Linked DNA regions of Cupriavidus taiwanensis LMG 19424. The protein of the gene in region 1 binds, or shares a complex with, the protein of each later gene. Links are inferred from orthologs where the notes say so. Each region holds a gene or a part of one and is shown on either strand. Other genes may lie near its edges.

Evidence for each region.
Region 2: the proteins of accB (region 1) and accD are in contact, whole or in part, in a solved structure (PDB 8UXZ), measured with the Escherichia coli proteins. The link is inferred for Cupriavidus taiwanensis LMG 19424 from one-to-one orthologs.

The regions. Positions count from the first base shown.
Region 1 is NC_010528.1:2,799,452-2,807,140, reverse strand. What follows is about bases 4,042-6,753. They hold accB (acetyl-CoA carboxylase biotin carboxyl carrier protein), read right to left. Parts: upstream 5,776-6,753; coding sequence 5,308-5,775; downstream 4,042-5,307. Other genes in these bases: RALTA_RS12860 (TlpA family protein disulfide reductase), read right to left, coding at 6,634-6,753; aroQ (type II 3-dehydroquinate dehydratase), read right to left, coding at 5,939-6,436; accC (acetyl-CoA carboxylase biotin carboxylase subunit), read right to left, coding at 4,042-5,058. In the rest of the region: RALTA_RS12895 (carbohydrate kinase family protein), read right to left, coding at 1-607; tpx (thiol peroxidase), read right to left, coding at 734-1,234; RALTA_RS12885 (DUF3426 domain-containing protein), read right to left, coding at 1,333-2,763; prmA (50S ribosomal protein L11 methyltransferase), read right to left, coding at 2,773-3,666; more of accC, read right to left, coding at 3,706-4,041; more of RALTA_RS12860, read right to left, coding at 6,754-7,182; RALTA_RS12855 (hypothetical protein), read right to left, coding at 7,218-7,689. UniProt on the Escherichia coli protein: This protein is a component of the acetyl coenzyme A carboxylase complex; first, biotin carboxylase catalyzes the carboxylation of the carrier protein and then the transcarboxylase transfers the carboxyl group to form malonyl-CoA.
Region 2 is NC_010528.1:2,229,178-2,237,125, forward strand. The notes cover bases 1-2,971. They hold accD (acetyl-CoA carboxylase, carboxyltransferase subunit beta), read right to left. Parts: upstream 1,937-2,971; coding sequence 1,064-1,936; downstream 1-1,063. Other genes in these bases: folC (bifunctional tetrahydrofolate synthase/dihydrofolate synthase), read right to left, coding at 1-834; trpA (tryptophan synthase subunit alpha), read right to left, coding at 2,117-2,914; RALTA_RS10250 (DNA-methyltransferase), read right to left, coding at 2,916-2,971. In the rest of the region: more of RALTA_RS10250, read right to left, coding at 2,972-3,845; trpB (tryptophan synthase subunit beta), read right to left, coding at 3,845-5,038; RALTA_RS10260 (phosphoribosylanthranilate isomerase), read right to left, coding at 5,163-5,885; tRNA pseudouridine(38-40) synthase TruA, read right to left, coding at 5,872-6,690; RALTA_RS10270 (FimV/HubP family polar landmark protein), read right to left, coding at 6,819-7,948.

The DNA.
Region 1 (7,689 bases):
GCAGGACCTGCGCCTCGTAGTCATTGACTGTTACGTAACTGGCGAGTTCAACGAACTCCCGCAGGTCGTCGCCGTTGAACAGCGGCATGGCCTGGCCCAGGTCGAAGATGAACGGCACGCCGGCTTCGGCGAACTGGCGCGCGTGGTGCAGCATTCCTTCGCGGCTGTCGGGCGCAACGATGCCGAGGCTGGGCGCCTGGGCGCCGCCCAGCGCGTCCTTGACATGGTTCAGCTGCGACTGGCTCATTGCGCCAGGGTGGAAGGCGGTGATCTGGTTGTTGTCCAGGTCGGTGGTGATCATGGCCTGCGCGGTGAACGTCTCCGGCAGCACGCGGATATGGCCGGTGGGGATCTCCAGCTTGCGCAGGTATTCCAGGTACGGTTCGGCATCGATGCCGACGGTGGCCATCACCACCGGATCGCCGCCCAGCATCTTGAGCGTGTAGGCGATGTTGCCGGCGCAGCCGCCGAACTCGCGGCGCATGCCGGGCACCAGGAACGAGACGTTCAGCATGTGGATCTGGTCCGGCAGGATGTGTTCGCGGAAGCGTCCGTCGAACGTCATGATGGTGTCGTAGGCGACGGAGCCGCAGATCAGGCTGGCCATGCTCTCTCCAGGTGTCGGGTTGGTTTCGGTGGATCGGCGCCCTTGCGGGCAGAAGCAGTAACGCAAAAACAGAAGCGGCCGCCCCGTGGTCGCGGGCGGCCGCTGACATCGCAGGCGCGCCGCCTGTTACTTCAGCGCGGCCAGGGCGGCGTCGTAGTCGGGCTCGTTCTTGATCTCGGGCACCAGCTGGCTGTACTTGACGGTGTCGTTCTCGTCCAGCACCACCACGGCGCGGGCGGTCACGCCGGCGAGCGGGCCGGTCTTGATGTCGACGCCATAGTTGCCCTTGAACTCGGCACCACGCATGGTCGACAGCGGCACCACGTTGGCCAGGCCTTCGGCGGTGCAGAAGCGCCCCATGGCAAACGGCAGGTCGGCGGAGATGGTCAGCACCACGGTGTTGGCCAGGCCGCTGGCGGCTTCGTTGAACTTGCGCGCGGACGCCTGGCACACCGGCGTATCCAGGCTCGGGACGATGTTCAGCACCTTGCGCTTGCCGGCGAAGTCGGCCAGCGAGACATCCTTCAGGTCCTTGCCGACCAGCGAGAAGGCGGGGGCCTTGTCGCCGGCTTGCGGGAACTTGCCTGCGACTTCGATGGCGTTGCCGCCGAGGGTGACGTTGCTCATGTCTACTCCTTGATATCTGATGAGTTTCCGGTTGCAGTCCGGAGCGGGGGCAAGGCCTGCCGCAAGACTCGGATTCGGTCCGGCGGCGGGCCAGGAATTCAGGGGTAAAAAATCAGCACGCGATAGTTGGCTGGCGCCTGCTGCGTCCGGAATCGTACCCGAACCGGCAGCTCCATGCCCGCGCGCAGCCCTTGTAAGGCAAAGGCCTGCTGCGACGGCTCGAGGTATTCCGTGGGCAGCAGCACCCGGCGCAGCAGCAACTGGTCCTGCAGGTCGGTCATCACCAGCTCGATCGCCGGCAGCGCGGTGCTGGCGCGGCCCAGGTTGCGCAGCGTGACCGCCAGCAGGTAGGTGTCGCCGCCTTCATCCTGGCGCTGCAGCTGCGAGGTCTCGATGCGCAGCGCATCGATGTCGCGCCACGGCGGTACCGTGCAGCCGAACGGCGCGCATGCGGCCTCGAGTGCCGGGCGCAGCATCGGGAAGTGCCCGGCGAGCTGGCTGCGCCCCAAGTAGGCAAGCTGCAACAGCGCGGCGATGGCGAGTACCACGGCTGCCGCGCGCCAGGCAACACGGGGCACGGCGATGGGCCGGCGCGGCTGGCGTTCACGTTCGCGCTCGCGCGCGTGCCGCAGGAAGTCAGGGGCGAACACCGGGCCCGCCGGTGCTTCGGCGCGGACCCAGCGGCGGGTCGCCTGCTCGCGCGCGACCGCGCCGCCGGTGACGCTGGCAAGGGTGTCGGGGCCAGCGGAGCGGGCTTGGTCCTGCTCGCTGGCGGCGGGCACTGGGTTCGGCGGCGTGGCGGCCGCAGACTGGTCAGCCGGGCGCTGGGTGTGATCCGGCCACGGCGCTGGCTCGGATGCCTCATCGGCCGATGCCGCGCGCAGGAATTCGCTCGCGCTGGGGATGGCGCCTGGGGCCGCCGCCGCGGGTTTCCCGGCCGGGCTCTCGAGCGCGCCGTGGTCCAGCGCAGGCCAAGCGGCTGCCGGGGCGGGCGGCTGTTCCGACGGTGCTGGTGCCGGGGCCGGGGCTGCTTCGGCGAGCGGGCCTGCGGCCTGGCGCTGCGCGTCGCGCGCATCGCGGTCGGCGACGGCCGCGTTGGCTTCGCGCAGCGCGCGTTCGATCTCGGCATCGTCCATGCCGGCCTGTGGCGGCACGGCCATGTCCTCGGGCGACGACATCAGCATGGTCGGCGCATCCAGCGCCGGCACGTCGTAGCCGGGGTCGATGGTCGGGGTGAAAGCGGGAGTGGGGGCGGGCGTCGGCGCGGGTGCCGCTGGTGACGGTACGAGCGGCGCGCTGGTATCAGCGGTGGCGGAGGCAGGCGCTGCCGGCTTCGGTGCCGAGGCCGGGGCGCTGCCCGCGGTGTTGCCAGCCGGCAGGGGAATTTCGATCAGGTGCTCGCGCGCGTCGAACACCGTTTCGCACTGGCCGCAGCGCACCAGCCCCTGGCGCAGCCGCAACTGGTCGGCGACCAGCCGGAAGGCGGTGCGGCAGGCCGGGCAGCGCGTGACTAGCTTGACGGCGGCCATCGGGCGGAATCAGGGGCGGGTGCCGTGCAGGCAGACCCAGCCTTCCTCGCTGCGCCACACCGTCAGCGGCAGCCAGGGCGCGTAGGCCGCGGCGACTTCCTCGGCCTGGCGCTCCAGCACGCCGGACAGCACCAGCCGGCCGCCGGCGCGCACGCGCGCGCTGAGCATGGCCGCCATCAGCTTGAGCGGATTGGACAGGATGTTGGCGACCACCAGGTCGTAGCTGGCATCGGACACCGATTCCGGCAGCGCGAACGATGCCTCGACGTGGTTGCGCTCGGCGTTGTAGCGCGACGCTTCCACCGCGTTGGGATCGATATCGATGCCGACCGTGTCGCCCGCGCCCAGCTTGCGCGCGACGATCGCCAGGATGCCGGAGCCGCAGCCGTAGTCGAGTACGGTTTCGCCCGGCGTCAGGTTCTGCTCCAGCCACTGCATGCACAGCCGCGTGGTGGGGTGGCTGCCGGTGCCGAAGGCCAGGCCCGGATCGAGCTCCAGCACCACGGCGTCGGGTTCGGGCGCGTCGTGCCACGACGGCACCACCCAGATGCGCTCGCCCACGCGGATCGGCTCGAACTGCGACTGCGTCAGCCGCACCCAGTCCTGGTCCTCGACAGCGCGCAGCTGGTACGGCGGCACCGGGTCGATGCCCAGCTGGTTGGCGGCGGCCGCCACCACCACGGCCGGGTCGGCGTCGTCGCCGAACAGCGCGACCACGCGCGAGCGGTTCCACGCGAGTTGCTTCGGTTCCAGCCCGGGCTCGCCAAACAGCGGCTGCTCGTCGGGCGTGTCGGCGTCGGCGTCTTCCACCGAAACCGACAGCGCGCCGAGGTCGAACAGGGCGTCAGACCAGGCTTCGGCCTGGTCCTGCGCCACTTCGATCACACATTCCTGAAATGCCACGGGCTTCCTTCTGTTGCTGCGGGTTGCTCAGACCGGTGCTCAGGCCTTCGCGCGTTCTGCCAGCCGATGCTCGAGATAATGGATGCTGGTGCCGCCTTCGACGAAGTTGGCGTCCATCATCAGCTCGCGGTGCAGCGGCACGTTGGTCTGGATGCCGTCCACCACCATTTCCGACAGCGCGATGCGCATGCGGGCGATGGCCTGCTCGCGCGTGGCGCCGTAGGAGATGATCTTGCCGATCATCGAATCGTAGTTGGGCGGGACGAAGTAACCATCATACGCGTGCGAGTCGACCCGCACACCCGGGCCGCCGGGCATGTGCCAGGCGGTGATGCGCCCCGGCGACGGCGTGAACTTGAACGGGTCCTCGGCGTTGACGCGGCATTCGATGGCGTGGCCGCGGAACTGCACGTCCTTCTGGCGGAAGCGCAGCTTCTCGCCGAAGGCGATGCGGATCTGCTCCTGCACGATGTCGATGCCGGTGATCATCTCGGTGACCGGGTGCTCGACCTGCACGCGCGTGTTCATCTCGATGAAGTAGAACTCGTTGTTCTCGTACAGGAATTCGAAAGTGCCGGCGCCGCGGTAGCCCATCTTCTTGCAGGCCTCGGCGCAGCGGTCGCCGATGCGCTCGATCAGGCGGCGCGGAATATGCGGCGCGGGGGCTTCCTCGATCACCTTCTGGTGGCGGCGCTGCATCGAGCAGTCGCGCTCGCCCAGCCAGATGGCCTGCTTGTGCTGGTCGGCCAGGATCTGGATTTCCACATGGCGCGGGTTCTCGAGGAACTTCTCCATGTAGACCTCCGGATTGCCGAAGGCGCGGCCGGCTTCTTCGCGCGTCATGTTGACGGCGTTGATCAGCGCGGCTTCGGTATGCACCACACGCATGCCGCGGCCGCCGCCGCCGCCGGCGGCCTTGATGATCACCGGGTAGCCGACGCGACGCGCGGTCGCCAGGATTTCCTTGGGGTCGTCGGGCAGCGCGCCGTCCGAGCCGGGCACGCACGGCACGCCGGCCTTGATCATGGCCTGCTTGGCCGAGACCTTGTCGCCCATCAGGCGAATGCTGTCTGCGGTCGGGCCGATGAAGACGAAGCCAGACTTTTCCACCCGCTCGGCAAAGTCCGCGTTCTCGGACAGGAAGCCGTAGCCCGGGTGGATGGCCTGCGCATCGGTCACCTCGGCGGCCGAGATGATGGCGGGCATGTTCAGGTACGACAGCGGCGACGGGGCCGGGCCGATGCAGACGGCTTCGTCTGCCAGGCGCACGTACTTGGCCTCCTTGTCGGCCTCGGAGTACACCACGACCGTCTTGATGCCCAGTTCGCGGCAGGCGCGCTGGATGCGAAGAGCGATTTCGCCGCGGTTCGCGATCAGAATTTTTTCAAACATGGTCTCTCTCTGCGAGAAGAACAGTAGCTGTCCCGCTGCGTGGCGCAAGGGCACGCCGGGCGCGCTCCGTGATGGCCTGTGGCCACCCGGGCCGCGATACTGCGGGAACTGCATGGAACTGCACGGAACGGGCCGCGAAGCCCACAACGTCCCTGGCGCGGGAAGCGCCGTGGCATGCCGCCCGGGAAGGGCAGCGAGGGGCCGCTTGCGCGGCCGCCGCCGGCACTGGGCCCAGCATGCCGGTCAGGATCAGCCGATGACGAACAGCGGCTGGCCGTATTCCACGGCCTGGCCGTTCTCGACCAGGATTTCCTTGATGACGCCGGCCTTGTCGCACTCGATCTCGTTGAGCAGCTTCATGGCTTCGATGATGCAGACGGTCTGGCCTTCCTTGACCGCATCGCCGACGTTGACGAAGGGCGCGGCGCCGGGCGACGGGGCGCGGTAGAACGTGCCCACCATCGGCGAGGTCACCACATGGCCGGCGGGCAGCTGTGCAACCGGCTCGGCAGCCGGTGCGGCGGCGCTGGCGGGGGCGGCAGCGGCCGGCACGGCGGCGGGCAGGGCCTGCATCTGCGGCATCGCCATCGGCGCGGCGACGACTTGCGGCGGTTGCTTGACGATGCGTACCTTGCCGTCGCCTTCAGTGACTTCCAGCTCGGAGATGCCGGACTCGGCCACCAGGTCGATCAGCGTCTTCAGCTTGCGCAGGTCCATCTTTTTATCCTCCTGAATCGGGTTTTCCACCGCTGCCCGGGACGGGCCTGGCGGAGCAATCGTTGTGCCGGCCACCGGAATCCGGCGCCCGCCGTGCCGAGGCACGCCAACGGGCGCAGGCCGCCGGGCGGCGCGCGCAGGTTGTCGAAAAAATCCTTGGGGTTCAGCTCCCCGAACTCTCGGGTGGCGGCTGCTCCTGGCCCAGTACATAGTCCAGCGCCAGCAGGTAACCCTGCCAGCCCAGCCCGCAGACCACTCCGACCGCCACGTCCGAGAAGTACGAGTGGTGCCGGAAGCTTTCGCGACGGTGCACGTTCGACAGGTGCACCTCGACGAACGGGATCGCCACGCCGGCCAGCGCATCGCGCAGTGCCACGCTGGTATGCGTGTAGGCAGCCGGGTTGATGATGATGAACTCGATCCCTTCCGCGCGCGCGGCGTGGACCCGGTCCACCAGTGCACCCTCGTGGTTGGACTGGAACGTCTGCAGCGACATGCCGGCCTTCGCCGCACGTTCGGCCAGGGCCGCGTCGATATCGGCCAGCGTCGTGTGCCCGTAGGTCTCCGGCTCGCGCGTCCCCAGCAGATTGAGGTTAGGCCCATGCAGGACCAGCACCTTGCGGTAGCGGGGTGAGCGACGGATAGAGCGGGATGCAGTCACGGCGGCTCGACCAGATCAACGAAATTGCGCGGAGATTACCGTAGCTTAGAGGGATTTGTCTAGCACGCCATACAGGGCTTGCCGGCCCGGGGCACGCGTTCGGCGTCGCTTCAAGCACTTTCCCGCCGAAAGGATCCGCGTCTGAGCTAAATCCATCAAGAAAGGTCGTAATTCGCTGATTTTGGCGGAAGAAGTGCTCAGGCGCGCGGCAGCACGGCACGCAATTCGTCCGCGGTCACCCGCCCCATCTTGCGATATTTCACCGTTCCATCCGGATTGATGACCACGGTATAGGGCAGGCCACCGGCGCTGTTGCCGAAATTGCGCGATAGGTCAGTGCCGGCGAAGCCGGCGACGGCCAGCGGATAGGAAACCGGCACTTTCTTGGTGAACTGCTGGATGTTGGCCGCCGAATCGATACCAATCCCGACAAATTCCACCTGGCGGTGCTTGAGCTCCTCATGCAGGGCAGTCAGCTCGGGCATTTCCTCGACGCAAGGCCCGCACCACGGCGCCCAGAAGTTGACCACCACCGTCTTGCCGCGCAATTTGCCGAGGTCCAGTTCTGCCCCGGCGGGATCCGGCAGGCGCGACTGGAACAGGGTTTCGACGGCCTCATCGCTGGCGGGCTTCGGCGAGAACACGAAATGTCCGGCCAGCGCACCGGCGGCACAGGCAACCACGGCGACAGCGATCCACAGCCAGAGGCGCGAGCGGCGGGCGGGTGGGGCGACAGTTTCAGTCATGGAATGGCTTGACCAGTAAAAGAGAAGGTGTGGCTTCAGGCGTTGCCGGCGGCGTCGGCGGCATCGAGCAGCGCCTGCACGGCCTGCACGTCGGCGCGGGCGGCGCGCCCTGAGGCATCCGTGCGCACTGCGCCGCGTTCATCGACGGCATCATACAGTGCTATATGGATGCCGACTGGCGCACCCAGTTCCGCGCGGACCTCGCCCGCCAGCAGCCGCGTCTCGCGGCGGTCGGGCCACTGGCCTTTCCACAGGAAGCTCAGGGTCTCGACCTCGCCGCGGCCGCCGAAGTGGCGGCTCTCACTGGTCTCGAAGTCGACACCCGCGTTGATAAGGTGCAGCGCGGCATCCTTGGCGCTGTCGCAGAAACACTGCAAATAGATATCGGAGTGTTCCGTGGCGGTGCCGTTTAGCACGGCGCCGACCAGGTAAGGACGGAACGGCGCCAGGTCCTGCATGGCCATCACAGCCAGCCGGCGCAGCAGCGCCAGCACGCGCGGCTGGCTG
Region 2 (7,948 bases), 570 kb from region 1 along the record:
CGGCAGGCGCTCGCGCAGCGCCTGCAGCGCCGCCAGCGCAGCCGATGCATTCAGCAGCTGGTTGGCGCCGCGCAGCGCCGGATAGCCCAGCCCGTTGAGCTTGCGCCCGCCGCCGCTCCAGTCCCATTGCTGGCGCTCCTGGCCCTTGGCGGCCTGGAAATGATAGTCGCGCCCCACCAGCCACAGCTCGGCGCCGACCGCCTCGGCGTGCGCCACCAGCGACTTGGGCGGCACCGGGTCGCCGCAGATCGCCGGCACGCCCGGACGGAAGATGCCGGCCTTCTCGAAGCCGATTTCCTCGCGGGTGTTGCCCAGGTACTGGGTATGGTCGATGTCGACGCTGGTGATGATGGCGCAGTCGGTATCGATCACATTGGTTGCATCGAGGCGGCCACCCAGCCCGACCTCGAGGATGATCGCGTCCAGGCCGGAAGCCGCGAAGAAATGGATGATCGCCAGCGTGGTGAATTCGAAATACGTCAGGCTGACCGGGTCGGCAAAGCTGTTGCGCGCGCGCTCGACCGCTTCGAAGTGCGGCAGTAGCTGGGCGTCGGTGGCGATTTCGCCGTTCAGGCGCGCGCGCTCGTTGAAAGAGATCAGGTGCGGCGAGGTATGGCAGCCCACCTTGTAGCCGGCTTCCAGCAGGATGCGCTCGAGCATGGCGCAGGTCGAGCCCTTGCCGTTGGTGCCGCCCACGGTAAAGACCGCGGCGTCGATGCGCAGCCCGAGGGCTTCCTTCACGCGCGTGATGCGCGTCAGGCCCATGTCGATGCCCACGGGATGGGCGGTTTCGAGATGGGCGAGCCATTCGGGGAGCGTGTGGAAGACAGGCATTGGGCGTACGAGGAAATGTTTGCTACCAGATTCGGTCAGCCCCTCACAAAGTCAAGGGTGAGGATAGCGCGCTGAGAAAACGTAGCAAATCTCTACCGTCATTCCCGCGCAGGCGGGAATCCAGCGTCTTAGAAAAGTCACTGGGTTCCTGCCTGCGCGGGAACGACAAACAAGAAATGCGAAAGGCGCGTCAACCGCCCGCGCCTTCGGTACCGCGATATTGGCGGCGTTATGCCACCGCGTCAGCCGGCTGCTTCTGCAGCAGTGCCAGCAGCTGCGCCAGTTCGGCGCGCATCTTGCGGCGGTCGACGATCATGTCGATGGCGCCCTTCTGCAGCAGGAATTCCGAGCGCTGGAAGCCTTCCGGGAGCTTCTCGCGCACGGTCTGCTCGATCACGCGCGGGCCGGCAAAGCCGATCAGCGCCTTGGGCTCGGCGATCACCACGTCGCCCAGGAAGGCGAACGAGGCCGACACGCCGCCCATGGTCGGGTCGGTCAGCACGCTGATGAACGGCAGCTTGCTCGCGCTCAGCTGGTTCAGCATGGCCGTGGTCTTGGCCATCTGCAGCAGCGACAGCAGGCTTTCCTGCATGCGCGCGCCGCCGGTGGCGGTAAAGCAGATGAAGGGCACCTTCTGCTCCAGCGCGGCCTGCGCGCCGCGCACGAAGCGCTCGCCCACCACCGAGCCCATCGAGCCGCCCATGAACTCGAACTCGAAGCAGCTCGCCACCACCGGGATGGTGTGGATGGCACCGCCCATCACCACCATCGCATCGGTCTCGCCGGTGTCTTCCATGGCGGCCTTGATGCGGTCCGGGTACTTCTTGGAATCCTTGAACTTGAGCGCGTCGACCGGCACGATCTCCTGGCCGATTTCATAGCGGCCTTCGGCGTCCAGCAGCGCGTCCAGGCGCGCACGCGCGCTGATGCGCATATGGTGGTCGCACTTGGGGCAGACGTGCAGGTTGGCCTCGACGTCGGTCCGGTACAGGGTGGACTCGCACGACGGGCACTTGACCCACAACCCCTCGGGGATGCCCTTGCGGGTGCTGGGGTCGGTCTGTTGAATCTTGGGGGGCAGGAGTTTATCCAACCAGCTCATGAAAGCTCCTTTCGGATGACTGCGGTCCGCCGGCAGGCCCGTGATCGGGGCGCCGGCTGGCGGAAGGCAGGGAATCAACCCGCGAATTTACCATGACGGCCCGGTGAGCCCGAAGCGCAACGCGCGAATTGCGCATAATCCTGCACCTCTCGGACCCACTCAAGCGGGCAATGCATCACTTCAAGCGTCCAGCGCCTGGCGAATCTCGGCGATAAACGATTGCAACGCCGTCACGGCCTGCTCGCGCGGCGTGTCTTCCAGCAGCTGCACCAGCCGGCTGCCGATCACCACGGCATCGGCCACGCTGCCGATCGCGCGCGCGGTCTGCGCGTCGCGAATGCCGAAGCCCACCCCTACCGGCAGGTTGGCGTGCTGCTTGATCAGCGGCAGGCGCGCCGCCACGCTGTCGAGGTCGATCGATGCGGAACCGGTCACGCCCTTGAGCGAGACATAGTAAAGATAGCCGCTGGCGACCTTGGCCACGGCCTCGATGCGCGCATCGGTCGAGGTGGGCGCCAGCAGGAAGATCGGGTCCATGCCATGGTCGCGCATCAGCCCGGCGAACGACTCGCACTCCTCGGGCGGATAGTCGACCACCAGCACGCCGTCGACGCCGGCGGCGCTCGCGGCCGCGGCGAATGCCGCTTCGCCCATGCGCTCGATCGGGTTGGCGTAGCCCATCAGCACCACCGGCGTATCCGTATTGGTCTGGCGGAACTCGCGCACCCACTGCAGCACCTGCGTGAGCGACACGCCCTGCGCCAGCGCACGCTCGGAGGCGCGCTGGATCACCGGGCCGTCGGCCATCGGGTCGGAGAACGGCACGCCCAGCTCGATCACGTCGGCGCCGCCGGCCACCAGCGCGTGCATCAGCGCCACGGTCAGGCCGGGCTCCGGATCGCCGGCGGTGATGAACGGAATCAGGCCCTTCTTCTGCTGCGCGGCCAGTGCCGCGAACGTCTTCTGGATACGGGACATATCAGGGAATCAGGTGAGGCCGCGACGCCGGCGAGACATCGTCGTTGGCGGCGGCCAGGGTTGGGGTGGCCAGACTGGGGGCACCGTCGGGCTCGATCGCGGGCATGGCTTGCGCAGCCGCGGCCACGCGCGCGCACGCCACCTGCACATATTCCGGATTGATCTCGAAACCGGCAAAGCGCCGGCCGTGGCGCAGGCACGCCACCGCGGTGGTGCCGCTGCCGGCGAACGGATCCAGCACCAGGCCGCCCGGCGGGCAGCTCGACAGCACCATGCGCTCGACGATCTCCAGCGGCTTCTGCGTGGGGTGGTTGGCACGCTCCGGGTCCTGGCGGTGGATGCGCGAGACGCTCCACAGGTCCTTCGGGTTGTAGCCCACCTCCAGCCACTTCTTGCCTTCGAAACGCGGCCGGCTGCGCGCCTTCTTGGTCTCGGGGTCGTACGGGATGCGCACCGGGTCGAGATCGAAGTAGTAGTCGCGCGCCCTGGCGAAGAAGCCGATGTTGTCGTGCACCGACGAGAACTTGCGCGTGGTGCCGCCCATGCTGGGCACGCGGCGGTCCCAGATAATCTCGTTGATCATGGTGAGGCGCCGCTTGAGCATCACGAACAGCTCCGGCGAGTACTGCCAGGTGCAGAACAGGTAGAGCGTGCCCTTGGGCGCGAGCTTGGGCACGACCGCGTCCATCCAGCGCTCGGACCAGTCCAGGTAGGCCTGGCCCGACAGCAGGTCGGAATCGTTGCCGTAGTCCTTGCCCAGCCCGTACGGCGGATCGGCGACGATCAGGTCGACCGAGCCGTCCGGCAGGCGGGCAATGCCCTCGAACATGTCTTCCTGGAACAGGCGCAACTGGGCGGAGTCGGGCGCGCCGGCAGCATCCGGCGCGCCGGCGCCGCCCACGGCAAGTCCGGTCGGAGGCAGCGCGCGCATCAGAGCTTGAGCCCCGCGCGCTCGGCCACGGTGTGCATGTCCTTGTCACCGCGGCCGGACAGGTTCACCAGCAGCAGCTTGTCCTTGGGCAGCGTCGGCGCCAGCTTGCAGGCGTAGGCGATCGCATGGCTCGATTCCAGCGCCGGGATGATGCCCTCGATGCGGCAGCAGTCGTGGAAGGCCTTGAGCGCTTCCTCGTCGGTGATCGGCACGTACTGCGCGCGGCCGCTGTCCTTGAGCCAGGCATGCTCGGGGCCGACGCCGGGGTAGTCCAGGCCGGCCGAGACCGAATGCGTCTCGATGATCTGGCCGTTGTCGTCCTGCAGCAGGTAAGTGCGGTTGCCGTGCAGCACGCCGGGCGTGCCGCCGGTCAGCGACGCCGCGTGGCGGCCGGTGTCCAGCCCGTCGCCGGCGGCTTCGACGCCGATCAGCTGCACATCCTGGTGCTCGATATACGGATAGAAGATGCCCATGGCATTGGAGCCACCGCCCACGCACGCGATCACGGCATCCGGCTGGCGCCCGGCCAGCTCGGGCATCTGCACCTTGGCCTCCTCGCCGATCACGCACTGGAAGTCGCGCACCATCATCGGATACGGGTGCGGGCCGGCCACGGTGCCGATGATGTAAAAGGTGTTCTCGACGTTGGTGACCCAGTCGCGCATGGCTTCGTTGAGCGCGTCCTTGAGCGTGCGCGAGCCGCTTTCCACCGGCACCACGGTCGCGCCCAGCAGCTTCATGCGGTAGACGTTGGCGGCCTGGCGCTTGACGTCCTCGGCGCCCATGTAGACCACGCACTCCATGCCGAAGCGCGCGGCGATGGTGGCGGTGGCCACGCCGTGCTGCCCTGCCCCGGTCTCGGCGATCACGCGCGGCTTGCCCATGCGCCTGGCCAGCAGCGCCTGGCCGATGACATTGTTGATCTTGTGCGCGCCGGTGTGGTTCAGGTCTTCGCGCTTGAAGTAGATCTGCGCGCCGCCGAGCGTCTCGCTCCAGCGCTGCGCGTGATAGATCGGCGACGGGCGGCCGACGAAGTGCTTCAGCTCGCGGCGGAATTCGGCGTCGAACTCCGGGTCCTTCTGGTAGTGCGCATAGGCTTCGCGCAGCTCATCAAGCGCGTGGACCAGCGTCTCGGAAACGAAGGTGCCGCCATAGGGGCCGAAATGGCCACGGGAATCGGGCAGGTCGTACATGTCTAGGCTCTTCGGAACAGCGGCCTTGCCTCGCTCGGCAGGGCTCGCCTGGTTGACTGGGTGCGCGATGCCCGCTCAGGAGCGGCGGGCGCGGTGTGCGGAAGGGATCGGGCTTCGACCCGGCTCATCCTGCGCTGGCGCTGCGGACAGCGCGCACGAACTCGGCAATGCGGGCGTGGTCCTTCACGCCCTTGGCGGCCTCTACCCCGCTGCTGACATCGACGGCGTAGGGGCGCACGCGTTCAATCGCGCCAGCGACGTTTTGCGCGTTCAACCCACCACTCAAAACGATGCGAGGAGCGCCGCTTGCGTTCGGGTTGCCGGTTGCCATGACCGGGGGATTGGGCGGAAGCCATGCCGGAGGAATCAGGGTCCAGTCGAAGACGTGGCCGCCACCGCCATAGCCTTCAACGAAGGCATCGAGCAGCAAGGCAGCGGCATCACGGTATTGATCGGCGAATTCTATCAAATCGAGGCCCGGGCGGACACGGGCGGCGCGCAGGAACGGCAACGCGCAGCGCTGGGCGGCCTGGGTGCAGAACTGCGGCGTTTCGTCGCCGTGCAGCTGCAGCAGGGTCAGCGGCACACGCTCCGCGACGTGCGCGATGTCTTCCAGGTCGGCGTTGACGAACAGGCCCGTCACCGTGACGAACGGCCCGGCGGCCTCGGCCAGCGCCGCGGCGCGCGCCACGTCGACGTAGCGCGGGCTCTTCGGGTAGAACACCAGCCCGATCGCATCCGCCCCGGCATCGACGGCGGCGCGGACGTCGTCCTCGCGGGTCAGCCCGCAGATCTTGATGCGGGTGCGCTGCGGCAGGTGCGCCGCACTGCCCTCAGGCTGCGTCATCGAACACTCCATGGAACAGGCTCGCGGACGGGTCGGCCGCGGGGATCGGATAAGCATCAGGATACTTGACGCCGACCAGGTAGAGGCCATCCGGCATGAACGTGGGCGCCGCCAGCTTGCGGTCGCGCCCGGCCAGCACCTGCGCCATCCAGTCCGGCGGATAGCGGCGCCGCCCCACCGCCACCAGGCAACCCATCAGGTTGCGCACCATGTGGTGCAGGAAGGCGCTGGCACGGAAGCGCAGAAACACCCAGTTGCCGTCGTCGCGGATGGTGACGTCGTACATCGTCTTGACCGGCGACTTGGCCTGGCATTCGGCGGCGCGGAAGGCGGAGAAGTCATGCTCGCCGATCAGGTGCGCCGCGGCTGCGCGCATGGCCTCCACATCGAGCCGTTGTCCGGGCGGCAGCATCTGGTAGCCGGCGCGCCCATGCACCATCGGCACGCGGTGCGGACCGGTGTAAAGCGCGTAGTAGTACATGCGCTCATAGGCCAGGAAGCGGGCATGGAAGCCAACGTCCACCGGCAGCGCCCATTGCAGCGCGATCGACGGCGGCAGGAAGGCGTTGACGCCCCGCACCCACGAAAAGGGCTCGCGCACCAGCTCGGTATCCAGGTGGATGACCTGCCCCAGCGCGTGCACGCCGGCATCGGTGCGCCCCGCCACGGTGGTCAGCAGGCGCACGCCGGCAAAACGCTCGATGGCGTCTTCGAGGTGGTCCTGGACGGTATTGCGGTGCGGCTGCGACTGCCACCCGGAAAAGGCGGCGCCGTCGTAGTGCAGGCCAAGGGCGATGCGGTTCATGTCAGGGGAAAAAGCATGGCGGCGCGCGGGCGATGCGAGCCGGAAAAGCAAATGCGCCGGAAGGGACGCTTCCGGCGCATCGCTTCAGGCCGCGGCAGCGCGTGCCGCGGCGGACCGCCAATGATAGCTCAGGCCACTTCCAGCAGCAGCGAGCGGGCCTCGGCCTGCAGCGCGTCCTGCGACTGTTCGACCACTTCCTGCAGCAGTTCGCGCGCGCCCTCCTTGTCGCCGATCTCGATATAGGCGCGTGCCAGGTCCAGCTTGATCTGCATGTCGCGCCCGCCGTCCATGCCGTCGGCCGACAGCGTGCTCGGCGACACGCTCTGGCCGAGGCTGCCGGCGGTGTCCGGCGCCACGCGCGACAGGTCGATCGGCTCGGCCAGCTTGCCGTCGCGCAGCATGGTGGTGGCGGGAAGCGGCACCGAGGCCTCGTCGGGCGCGGCGGGCGTGGCGCTGGCGTTGCCTTGCGGCGCGCTGCCCAGGTCCAGCGACAGCCCGGACATGTCGAACTCCAGCGGGCGGCCGCGGGTCGGCGTGTCGAGCGTGGGCACGTCGTCATCGGCGAGCGGATCGGCGCCCGGCAGGCCCATGTCGAGGCGCACCGCATCGCCCGGCTGCGGCGTCTCGGCGCCGAACACCATCGCCGCCGAGGCCGGCGCGACGATCGGGTCGCCGGCGGCCGGCGCCGGGAAGGCATCCAGCGGCAGCGACAGGTCGCCCAGCGACGGCTCCAGCCGCGCGATCGAGGCGGGATTCTGCGACGGATCCTGCGTGCGCCACTGGTCGGTTGCCGGCGATGCCGTATCCGGGCCCGGAGCCTCCGGCGTCACCACCATGAACAGCGCATTGCCGGGCTCCAGCGCGCGCCCCATTTCCGCGGCCTTCAGCCATTCCGCTCCGTGTCCGCCGGTCTGGGCGAACATTTCCTCTGCAATCACGCGGAACCCTTCCACATCCTGTCTGTTGCTGTAAATCTCCAGGAGCTTGAGCCGTACCGGCTGCTGCTCCGGGTGTTTTTCCAGGGCTTCGCGCAGGATTTCCTCTGCCTGCACATCGCGCCCGTAGGCGATATAGACCTCGGCCTCGGCGATCGGGTCGACCTCGTTGGCTTCCGGGGTGTTGTTGCCGATGCGGAAGTCGGCGCCGAACACGCTGTGCTGCGAGGTGTCGACGCTCTGGCCGCCGGCGGTGCCGAACAGCGAGTTGGCGCCCGCCATCACCGTGCTTTCCTGCGACAGGATGCTGTCGCCGAAGCCGG